Bradyrhizobium diazoefficiens: one gene and its partner. The protein of the gene in region 2 interacts with the protein of the main gene of each other region in a pairwise test. Links are inferred from orthologs where the notes say so. Each region holds a gene or a part of one and is shown on either strand. Other genes may lie near its edges.

Evidence for each region. Proteins that work in one complex are often made in the same cells at the same time.
Region 1: the proteins of JJC00_RS29780 (region 2) and rplK interact in binary tests that used the Escherichia coli proteins (3 or more experiments, as listed by UniProt). The link is inferred for Bradyrhizobium diazoefficiens from one-to-one orthologs.

Annotation. Positions count from the first base shown.
Region 1 is NZ_CP067102.1:3,601,104-3,606,763, forward strand. What follows is about bases 1,385-4,265. They hold rplK (50S ribosomal protein L11), read left to right. Parts: upstream 1,385-2,551; coding sequence 2,552-2,980; downstream 2,981-4,265. Other genes in these bases: secE (preprotein translocase subunit SecE), read left to right, coding at 1,667-1,858; nusG (transcription termination/antitermination protein NusG), read left to right, coding at 1,858-2,418; rplA (50S ribosomal protein L1), read left to right, coding at 2,987-3,679. Also shown: JJC00_RS16500 (serine hydrolase domain-containing protein), read right to left, coding at 1-1,096; rplJ (50S ribosomal protein L10), read left to right, coding at 4,358-4,876; rplL (50S ribosomal protein L7/L12), read left to right, coding at 4,931-5,308. UniProt on the Escherichia coli protein: Forms part of the ribosomal stalk which helps the ribosome interact with GTP-bound translation factors.
Region 2 is NZ_CP067102.1:6,404,251-6,410,326, forward strand. What follows is about bases 1,224-4,124. They hold JJC00_RS29780 (50S ribosomal protein L11 methyltransferase), read left to right. Parts: upstream 1,224-2,180; coding sequence 2,181-3,068; downstream 3,069-4,124. Other genes in these bases: JJC00_RS29770 (phytoene desaturase family protein), read left to right, coding at 1,224-1,555; JJC00_RS29775 (Flp family type IVb pilin), read right to left, coding at 1,862-2,017; JJC00_RS29785 (hypothetical protein), read right to left, coding at 3,091-3,270; JJC00_RS29790 (aminopeptidase P family protein), read left to right, coding at 3,456-4,124. Also shown: more of JJC00_RS29770, read left to right, coding at 1-1,223; more of JJC00_RS29790, read left to right, coding at 4,125-5,282; JJC00_RS29795 (multidrug effflux MFS transporter), read left to right, coding at 5,589-6,076. UniProt on the Escherichia coli protein: Methylates ribosomal protein L11.

The sequences.
Region 1 (5,660 bases), 2.8 Mb from region 2 along the record:
ACGTCCCCGCAATGCCGCTCCAGAAATACTGGCCGACGCTGCCGGGGAAGGGCGCGATGCCGGCCTCGCGGCGCACGGCGAAGCCGAGGCCGAAACCGTGGCCGGGCGACAGCAGCGTACCGTTGGTGACGACGTGAGGCCCGAGGTGATCGGACGCCATCAGCTCCAGCGTCTTGCGGCCGATGATCCTGTTGCCATGGAGGGTGCCACCATTGCGCAGCATCAGCGCGAAGCGGGCGTAGTCCATCGTGGTTGAGACGAGACCGCCGCCGCCGGACTCCATGACCGGCTGCTCCAGCATGTTGAAGAGCGCGACCTTGTCGCCGGTCCAGGGATCGGCTTCGAACGGCTGGGCGAGCCGACCGGCGTTGGCCTCGGAGGTCGAGAATCCGGTCTCGGTCATCTGTAGCGGCGCGAGGATACGTTCCGTGAGGAAGCTGCCGAGCGATTTGCCGCTGATGATTTCGATGATGCGGCCGAGGATGTCGGTGGAGCGGCTGTAGTTGAACTCGTCGCCGGGGTGGCAGACGAGCGGGAAGCTCGCCACCAACGCCGCATGCTCGGCACTGGTGATCTTGCGGCTGCGGACGCGGGACTCCTGGTAGAGCTTGTGCACGGGGCCGTCGCCCTGGTGCTCGTAGGTGAGGCCCGAGGTGTGACGCAGCAGGTCCTGCACCGTCATCGGCCGCTTCGGCGGAACCAGCTTCAGCGTGTCGCCGCTGACCACGCCGACCTTCTGGTTGGCGAACTCCGGAATGAATTTCGCGACGGGATCGCCGAGGAGGAGGTGGCCGTCCTCGACCAGCGCCATGATGCCAACCGAGACGATGGGCTTGGTCATCGAGAAGATCCGGAAGATCGACTCAAGCGCCATCGGCGTCGAGCCCGTCGGGCTCTGCTTGCCGAGCGCCTCGAACCAGCCGACCTGGCCGCGGCGGGCCACCAGCACGGTCACGCCGGGCACGGTTCCTTTGTCGATCTCGCGCTTGAAGGCATCCGACATCGCCTGGAGGCGGGGCCGCGACAGACCCAGCGTTTCCGGCTTAGCCTCGGGGAGAGGCCGTGTTTTCAGCGCGGTCGCGGCTGTGGCGGTCATGTTCACTCCCGGGGCCCATGATTGTCGGGAACGAACTCTGGCCCGGAAGCCACGGTACAAACAAGCGAAGCCAGCGCGCTTCACCCTTGCAATTGAGCCGTCCCCTGTGCTTGAAAGCGCCCCTGATCCGCGGCAACGCAGGGTCCGTAGGAGTGTAGCTCAATTGGTAGAGCACCGGTCTCCAAAACCGGGGGTCGCAGGTTCGAGCCCTGCCACTCCTGCCAGCTAATCCGGACAATCAGGATCGACAGGCAGGACGGCGGCGGGCCGAAAAGCTCGGACCGTGCATCATGCGGGGCCCATAAGCCCTTGATCCGCATCGCGTCCGCGAGCCGGGTCCACACGCATTCCGCCCCGCCACGCCTTGACCTTTGGCCCCATCCGCAGTATCTACCCGGCACTCGCAGCCGGCCCGTTAAACGCGGATTTCCGGCGCGGCTTTGAAATCCCCCGAACAATCGAGCCCGGTTTTCCGGCTCATCCTTCGAGACAGAGGGCTGGGCCACAGGCGGCTGTTCGGATCCCTGAAATCTTTAATCGCGTCTGGCGAAGGACGTTGGACCTCAAACGATGGCAGTCAGCCCGTTCAAGTTCTTGCAGGAAGTTCGCTCGGAGACCGCCAAGGTCACCTGGCCGACCCGTCGTGAGACCACGATCACCACCATCATGGTGTTCGTGATGGTCGCCGTGGCCTCGATCTTCTTCTTCGCCGCCGACCAGATCATCCGTTACCTCATCACCTTCCTTTTGGGCATTCACTGATGGCAACAGCAGCCGCTGCAACCCAATCGACCGACAAGCGCTGGTACATCGTCCACGCCTACTCGAACTTCGAGAAGAAGGTCGCCGAATCGATCCGCGAGCAGGCCAAGCAGCGCGGGCTCGAGGAGCTGTTCGAGCTGGTGCTGGTTCCGACCGAAAAGGTCACGGAAGTGCGCCGCGGCCGCAAGATCGACGCCGAGCGCAAGTTCTTCCCCGGCTACGTGCTGGTGAAGATGAAGCTGACCGACGAGGCGTTTCATCTGATCAAGAACACCCCGAAGGTCACGGGCTTCCTCGGCGCCGAGAACAAGCCGATGCCGATCTCGGAAGCCGAGGCCATGCGCATCCTGCACCAGGTGCAGGAAGGTGTGGAACGGCCGAAGGCTTCTGTGTCGTTCGAGATCGGCGAGAACGTGCGCGTGGCCGACGGACCGTTCGCCTCGTTCTCGGGTGTTGTCGAGGAAATCGACGAGGCGCGCTCGCGCGTGAAGGTCGCGGTGTCGATCTTCGGCCGCGCCACGCCGGTCGAACTGGAATTCGGTCAGGTCGAGAAGGTCTGATCGGGTCACGCGTGAAGCCGAAAGGCTTCCCGCAAAGAGAGGCCGTGGGAGGGAGGGGGCGGTTGCCAGCCGCATCCGACCCAGACCACGAACCTGAAACCGCCGGTCCAGGCCGGCACAACAGGAGTGATACATGGCAAAGAAAGTGACCGGATACCTGAAGCTTCAGGTCCCGGCCGGTGCGGCGAATCCTTCGCCCCCGATCGGTCCCGCGCTTGGTCAGCGCGGTCTCAACATCATGGAGTTCTGCAAGGCGTTCAACGCCCAGACCCAGAAGGAAGAGAAGAACACCCCGATTCCCGTCGTGATCACGATCTACGCCGATCGTTCGTTCACGTTCGAGATGAAGACCCCTCCGATGTCCTTCTTCCTCAAGCAGGCTGCAAAAATCCAGTCCGGCTCGAAGGCGCCGGGCCGTGACAAGGCCGGCAAGGTGACCAAGGAGCAGGTGCGCGAGATCGCCGAGAAGAAGATGAAGGATCTCAATTGCGACACTATCGAATCGGCCATGAAGATGGTCGAGGGCTCTGCCCGTTCGATGGGTCTGGAAGTGGCGGGGTAAGGGCTTATGGCAATCGGAAAGCGTTTGAACAAAGCCCGCGAAGGTGTTGACCGCGAAAAGCTTTACCCGCTCGCGGACGCCATCAAGATGGTCAAGGAACGCGCCAAGGCGAAGTTCGACGAGACCATCGAGGTCGCGATCAATCTCGGCGTCGATCCGCGTCACGCCGACCAGATGGTCCGCGGCGTCGTGACCCTGCCGAACGGCACCGGCCGTACGCTCCGCGTCGGCGTGTTCGCCCGTGGCGCCAAGGCTGATGAAGCCAAGGCTGCCGGTGCCGACGTCGTCGGCGCCGAAGACCTGGTCGAGAAGGTGCAGAACGGCTCGATCGATTTCGACCGCTGCATCGCCACTCCCGACATGATGCCGCTGGTCGGCCGTCTCGGTAAGGTGCTTGGCCCGCGCGGGCTGATGCCGAACCCGAAGATCGGCACCGTGACTATGGACGTCACCGGTGCGGTCAAGGGCGCCAAGGGCGGCTCGGTCGAGTTCCGCGTCGAGAAGGCCGGCATCCTGCAGGCCGGCGTCGGCAAGGCCTCGTTCTCCGAGGAGAAGCTGGTCGAGAACATCAAGGCTCTCGCCGATGCTGTCTCGAAGGCGAAGCCGGCTGGCTCCAAGGGCACCTACATCCAGCGCGTTGCGGTGTCCTCGACGATGGGCCCGGGCGTGAAGGTCGAGCCGGGTACCATTCTCGGCTAAGTCTGGAAATTGCACGAGGCGAGGGGCGGAATTGGGCAACCGATTCCGCCCTTCGTCGTTTGTGCAAGCCGCTACCTTGTGGGTCAAATCGGCCTGAATCGGCCCTTGTCAGGCCGCCTCAAGCCCCACCGGCAACGGATTGGAACTGGTGTGAATTTTGCTCTTGGCAAGCGGGCAGAGAGCGGTTAAAGAACCGCTTCCGGACGTGCCGGCCTTGGCTGGCGCGTCTGTGCACGCATTCCGAAAACCCGACACGCAGGAGATCATTCCTTTTCAGGACGTCCGTGAGGATTTGCCCGAAAAGGAAGGAAAATCCATCGGTTGGTGGGATGCGGGCAGAGGTCAGGCGGTTCGCCGGCTGGCCTTGTCCTGTCCAAGACTGCAGGCGCCTGCGGGAAATTTCGATTTCTCAATGGCTTAATCGCATGGCCTGCATAGACGGGTGAAGACCGGATTTCACTTCGCGTTCCACCTTAAGGTGGTCGCAGAATGGGTTTGGTTCGGACCTCGACACGCCGTGGGCTCCAACGAGCTCCCGGAGGGCAGGCTTTGAATTGTCGTCTCGCCCGGCGCGTGTCCGATGGGTTTTGACCCTGAGGTTCAGGTTTTGGGTGGGGCGATGGGTGCAACCCGGCGGTCCCGCTTTTCGCGATGACCGCCAACCGGAAAGAGCTTGCTGTGGAACGAGCGGCAAAAAAAGAAGCGGTCGAACAGCTCAATGGGGTCTTCAAGACCACGAGCGTCGCGGTCGTTGCTCAATATTCCGGCCTCACAGTTGCCCAGATGCAGAAGCTGCGCACGCAGATGAAGCAGGCTGGCGCCTCTGTGAAGGTCTCGAAGAACCGTCTCGCCAAAATTGCTCTTGAAGGCACTGACGTCGTTGCCATCGGCCCCATGCTGAAGGGACCGACCGTGATCGCCACTTCGAACGATCCGGTAGCGGCGCCAAAGGTCGCCGTCGAATTCGCCAAGGCGAACGAAAAGTTCGTCATCGTTGGCGGCTCGATGGGGAAGACCGTCCTGAATGTCGACGGCGTGAAGGCACTTGCCTCACTGCCGTCGCTTGATGAGCTGCGTGCCAAGATCGTCGGGCTGCTTGTGGCCCCGGCGACCAAGCTCGCTCAGCTCGCCAACGCGCCCGCGGGCAAGCTCGCGCGCGTCATCCAGGCTCATGCCTCAAAGGGCGAAGCGGCCTGACGCCCTTCGCAAAACTCAAACCCGAACCAGACTTACATTCAAGGAAACTGAACAATGGCTGACTTGCAGAAGATCGTTGACGACCTCTCGAGCCTCACCGTGCTCGAAGCTGCCGAACTCGCGAAGCTCCTCGAAGAGAAGTGGGGCGTTTCGGCTGCCGCGGCCGTCGCCGTGGCCGGCCCGGCTGGTGGTGGCGCTGCCGCCGCTCCGGCTGAAGAGAAGACCGAGTTCACGGTCGTTCTCGCCGCCGCCGGCGACAAGAAGATCGAGGTCATCAAGGAAGTCCGCGCCATCACCGGCCTGGGCCTGAAGGAAGCAAAGGACCTCGTCGAGGGCGCGCCGAAGCCTGTCAAGGAAGGCGTGAACAAGGACGAAGCCGAGAAGATCAAGGTCCAGCTTGAGAAGGCTGGCGCGAAGGTCGAGCTCAAGTAAGCAACGCTTGCTGACGAGGCCCCGGGCCGAGCCCCGGGGCCCTTGGTCCATCCCTCAAAAGGGTGGGCCGGATGCAAAAGGCGTGCGACGGATCGTCCCGACGCAGGCCGAACACGAAAATGTGTGGGGATTTGAGGGTGTGCCCCTCGAATCTCCACTATTGTCGCCCCATATCGGGTCGACAGCACGAAAGCGCGGTGGGCAGGGATGCCGGATTTCCCTGTAAGCCGTTGGGAGAGCAGGCTATTTCGGGCTTTTGCAGTCCGTGAAGACGATCGTTGTGACGGGCGGGCGTGCCTATGCGCCCCGCGCGTCGTTTTGCGTTTTGAAGGTCTGAAGAACAGATTCAGGA
Region 2 (6,076 bases):
GGCCTATCTCGCGGCGGCGGGCTTGCGTGTGCATGTGGTCGAGCGCCGCAAGGTGGTCGGCGGGGCGGCGGTCACGGAGGAGTTTCATCCGGGCTTCCGCAACTCGGTCGCGGCCTACACTGTGAGCCTGCTCAATCCGCAGGTCATCAGCGACTTAGGGCTGGCCGAGCAGGGCTTGCGCGTGGTCGAGCGGCGCGCGCAAAATTTTCTGCCTGCGCCCGACGGCAACTATCTCCTCACCGGCGAGGGCCGGACCAAGGCATCCGTCGCGCGGCTCAGCGCGCGCGATGCCGACGCGCTCGACCGGTTTTCGCGCGAGCTCGAGGACATCGCCGACGTGCTGCGGCAGTTCGTGCTGCGCGCGCCGCCGAACCTGCTCGGCAGTTTCGGCATTGGCGCCATCCGCGAGGCCGCGAACGCGTTGACGACGGCCAACATCCTGCGCGGATTGACGCTGGAGCAAAGCCGCAGCCTGCTCGATCTCTTCACCCGCTCCGCCGGCGAGATGCTGGACGAGCGGTTCGAGCATGATCTGGTCAAGGCTCTGTTCGGCTTCGATGCCATCGTCGGTAATTATGCCAGCCCTTACGCCGCCGGATCGGCCTATGTGATGCTGCATCACGCCTTCGGCGAGGTGAACGGCAAGAAGGGCGTCTGGGGCCACGCCATCGGCGGCATGGGCGCGATCACGCAGGCGATGGCGCGCGCCGCGCGGGCTCGGGGCGTCACGATCGATACCGATGCCGGCGTGCGTGAGGTGATCGTCGAGCGCGACCGCGCCGTCGGCGTGGTGCTGGAGAACGGCAGGGCGATCCGCGCAAAATATGTCGCGGCGAACGTCAATCCAAAGCTGCTCTATACGCGGCTCGTCGCGGCCGACGCCCTGCCCCAGGATTTCCTCGCCCGCATCCGCCACTGGAAGAACGGCTCCGGCACCTTCCGCATGAACGTGGCGCTGGACCGCCTGCCCTCCTTCACGGCGCTGCCGGGCGCTGGCGATCATCTCACCTCCGGCATCATCCTGGCGCCGAGCCTCGGCTATATGGACCGCGCGTATCTCGATGCGCGGGCGCACGGCTGGAGCCGTCAGCCCATCGTCGAGATGCTGATCCCCTCGACGCTCGACGACACGCTCGCGCCCGCGGGGCACCACGTCGCGAGCCTGTTCTGCCAGCACGTCGCGCCGGAGCTTCCCGACGGCAAGTCCTGGGACGACCATCGCGAGGAGGTCGCCGATCTCATGATCGCGACGGTGGACAGCTACGCGCCCGGCTTTGGAACAAGCGTGCTCGGACGCCAGATCCTCTCCCCGCTCGATCTCGAGCGGCAGTTCGGGCTGTTAGGGGGCGACATCTTCCACGGCGCGCTGACGCTGAACCAGCTGTTCTCGGCGCGGCCGATGCTGGGCCATGCCGATTACCGCGGCCCCCTCAGAGGCCTCTATCACTGCGGCTCCGGCGCCCACCCCGGCGGCGGCGTCACCGGCGCCCCCGGCCACAACGCAGCACAGGCGATTTTAAGGGATCACCGCGGCCTGTTCGCAAGCCGTGGATAGGTCTGTGGACGGGGTGTGGACAAGCCTGTTGGCAGAGCTGTGGTGAAGCCGTGGAAGGCTGGCGCGACGGCTGGTTCACACCCCCGGGGATCAGGCTGTGGAGAAAGGGCTGGATAAGTCAGGTATGAGCCGGTGGATCGCCCCCCGGAGCATGAGTGGAGCGCCTGTGGGCGCGGCCAGCAATAACGGGCTTCGCTTGCTCCCCAAAACGGCTTCGCCCGCCAGAGGGCAATTCCCCCAGCGGGCGGTCGTCGAAAAAGCCATCTATGAAGAAAGGTGCCCCCGCTGGGAAACGGGAGGCAGAAATTACTTCAAGGAGGTGCTAATCGAAGCAAACTTGTCGTTCAGCGTGGTGCCCAGGCTGTTCACTACGGTGATGATCGCCAGCGCGATACCGGCCGCGATCAGACCGTATTCGATCGCGGTTGCCCCGGACTCATCGGACCAGAATTTCGAAATCATGCGCTTCAAGATTCGCCTCCGTTTCCATTTGAGGGTGTGCTGGTTGGTTCCAACATCCGGAAATCTACGGAGAACAACCTGCGGTCAAGTTAACTGGGAACTGCAAGTTATACGGAAAATTTGGAACAAAAGTTCCAAAAATTGAACCTGACGGAACCCTAGAATGCAGTCTTCCCCCACCTATCGCGCCAGCTTTTCGACCGGCAACGAGGCTGCCGCCAAGCGTGTTGTCGACGTGCTTACTGAAGTGTTTTTCGACGGCGATGCGGCCGTCGCCGCCTTCGAGCGGCCGGACGGAGAATGGGACGTCACGCTGCATTTCGCCGAGGCGCCGGATCAGGAATTGCTGCGCGAACTCGTTGCAACGTCAGCAGGAAATGACATCGCGGCCACGCTTGCCTTCGACACAATCGAGGCCAAGGACTGGGTCAAGGCGAGCCTCGAAGACCTCGTCCCGGTGCCGGCCGGACGATTCGTCGTCCATGGCAGCCATGACCGCGACCGCGTGGCGCCAAACAAGCTCGCCATCGAGATCGAGGCGGCGCTCGCCTTCGGCACCGGCCACCACGGCACCACGCGTGGCTGTTTACTTCTGCTTGACCATGTCCTGAAGCACGCGCGGCCGAAGCGCGTGCTCGACCTCGGTACCGGAACCGGCGTGCTGGGGATCGCGGCGGCCAAGGCGCTGCATCGCGCGGTGCTGGCCTCCGACATCGACCCGCCTTCGGTGCGGGTCGCGGCCGAGAACGCGGCCCTGAACGAAGCCGGTCATGATGTGCGGGTAATCCGGGCCACCGGCTTCGCCGCGCCGGACTTTGCCAAAAGCGGCCCGTTCGACCTGGTGCTGGCCAACATCCTTGCCAATCCGTTACGCCAATTGGCGGGTCCGATGGTCCGGCATCTCGCGCCCGGTGCCCGCGTCATCCTCTCCGGCCTGTTGACCCACCAGGCTCCCGCCGTGATCGCCGCCTACCGCGCGCGCGGCCTCGTGCCGTTGCGGCACCTGCGGATCGAGGGGTGGAGCAGCCTGCTGCTGCGGAAGATGGGGTAAGCCGGCATAGGTGCCGTCGACGCTACTCCGCCGGCTTGTCGTCCTGATGCATCGGGCCCTCGTCCTGCAACGCCCGCCTCGCGCGGCGCTCGGCGACGCGATCCATCATCTGGCTGATGAGGCCGCGCGGCTTCTTCGGTGTCGTTGCGGCGGGCGCGCGGCGCGCCGGCGGCGAAATCTTCTCAAACGTGAACGCTGGCATCGTGTGTCCCCTCGCCGTTGAGATGAACCACTTGCTCGAATTTCCCTGTTATCCGGACGAAGCGCAACAGCCGCACCCTTTACTCCACTCAATTCGAATGGAACATTTTCAAGCACAGTCCATGCCAGATGCGACCCCAAATGCGTCTACATTGCGGACTGATCGCCATGATCCTAAACTGAGCCATGTTCGAAGCGCACTTCCAGACATTCGAAGAGCCCGAGGCCGGCGTCGCATTGGCGGCGCGGCTCGCCGCACTCCGCGAAGAACTCGCCCGCCGCAAGCTGAGCGGCTTCGTCATTCCGCGCGCCGATCAGCAGCAGAACGAGTATGTAGCGCCCTCCGAAGAGCGGCTCGCCTGGCTGACCGGCTTTACCGGCTCGGCCGGGCTCGCCGTGGTGCTGACTCAGGAAGCTGCATTGTTCGTCGACGGCCGTTACACGATCCAGGCGGCCAAACAGGTCGACGCCAAGGCGTGGGCGGTGGAGTCGCTGATCGATCCGCCCCCGGAGAGCTGGGTCTCGGCGCATCTCAAGTCCGGCGATCGCCTGGGATTTGATCCGTGGCTGCACACTTTTGCGGCAGCCGAGCGCCTCTCGGCCGCCTGCGCCAAGGCCGGTGCCGAACTGGTCGCGGTCGACAGCAATCCGGTCGACGCGGTCTGGCAGGACCGGCCGCAGCCACCAGTCGCGCCGGTCGCGATCCACGGCCTGCAATATGCCGGCGTCGCCGAGGCCGAGAAGGTGGCCCAGATCAAGAGCGAGATCGAGAAATTAGGCGCCGACGCGCTGGTGCTGTCGGATAGCCATGCGGTGGCCTGGACCTTCAACATCCGCGGCGCCGACGTCGCGCATACGCCATTGCCGCTGTCCTACGCGCTGGTGCCCAAGGTCGGGCGGCCGACCGTGTTCATCGACCATCGCAAGCTCTCCAACCTCTCGCGTGATCATCTCGAGCAATCCGCCGACGTGCGCGAGCCCGATGCGCTGACGCCGACGCTGATGGCGCTCGCCAAGAGCGGCGCTGCGATTGCGCTCGACAACGCCACCGCAGCCGACGCGCTGAGCCGGTTGATCACGGGCGGTGGCGGCAAGCCGGTGCGCGGCAGCGATCCGATCGCGTTGCTCAAGGCGGTGAAGAACGCGACCGAGATCAAGGGCACGCAGACGGCGCACCGCCGTGACGCAATCGCACTGGCGCGTTTCCTCGCCTTCATCGATCGCGAGGCGCCAAGCGGCAAGCTCACCGAGATCGACGCAGTCGAGGCGCTGGAGACGTTCCGCCGCGACACCGGCGCGCTGAAGGACGTGTCGTTCCCGACCATCTCCGGCACCGGTCCGAACGGCGCCATCGTGCACTACCGCGTCACCCGCAGGAGCAACCGGCGGATCGCGCCTGGCGACCTGCTGCTGATCGATTCCGGCGCGCAGTATGAAGACGGCACCACCGACGTCACCCGCACCATGGCGGTGGGCGAGCCGACGGACGAGATGCGCGACCGCTTCACCCGCGTGCTGCGCGGCCATATCGCGATCGCGCGCGCGGTGTTTCCCGACGGCACCACCGGCGCGCAGCTCGACACGCTGGCGCGGCAATATCTCTGGGCCGCCGGCGTCGATTTCGAGCACGGCACCGGCCACGGCGTCGGCAGCTATCTCAGTGTGCACGAAGGCCCGGCGCGGATCTCGAAGCTCGGCACCACGCCGCTGAAGCGCGGCATGATCCTCTCCAACGAGCCCGGCTACTACAAAACCGACGGTTTTGGCATCCGCATCGAGAACCTCGAACTGGTGGTCGCCGCCGACATCAAGGGTGCCGAGAAACCGATGAACGCGTTCGAGACGCTGACGCTGGCGCCAATCGACCGCCGGCTGATCGACACAGCGATGCTGAACCGCGACGAGCTCGCCTGGCTCAATGCCTACCACGCCCGCGTCCGCACTGAAGTTGGGCCGGCGCTGGATGAGGCGACGAAGGCGTGGCTGGATCAGGCCACGGCGGAGCTGACGTAGCGCCGCGCATGGCGCTACGCGGTTTGCGCAAGGCTGCTTCTCCCGCCCACTGCCGTCATGCCCCGCGAAGGTGGGCATCCAGTATTCCAGAGACGACAAACGTATCCGGAAAAGCCTCGGCGTACTGGATTCCCCGCTTTCGCGGGGAATGACACCGTCTTAGAGGCGCGAGCGACGCGCCCAATCAGGCACCACCGCGCTGTTATTATAACAGTCCCGGAATCGGTATAGCCGCATTCCGAAACGTCGATTTCCGTCTTGTGCAAGCACGCTACAGTCCGATTCGACTTCGAAAGACGGACACACATGCACGGCATGATCAGCAGGCCGCCGGAGGCGGCGACGACAAACATCGCGACCTCGCGCGTGGTGTTGCTGCTGCTGGTCGTCATGACCGGGATCGCGCCGATCTCGCTTTACATTCTGGTTCCGGCGCTGCCCGTGCTGGCGACGACGTTCGGCCGCGACATCTCGATCGCGCAGATGACGGTGTCGCTCTACATGGTCGGCATCGCGCTGTCGCAGCTGATCATGGGGCCGCTGTCGGACAAGTTCGGCCGTCGCCCGGTGCTGCTCTCCGGTCTCGCGCTGATGGTGGCGGCAAGCGTCGCCTGCATCTTCGCAGAAACCCTGCCGCAGCTGATCGCAGCGCGCTTCTTCCAGGCGCTCGGCGGCGCCTCCGGCATGGTGGTGAGTCGCGCCATCATCCGCGACATCTACGAGCGCGACCGCGTCGCCTCCATGATCAGCCTCGTGATCGCAGCCCTGATGATCGGCCAGATGGTGTCGCCGCT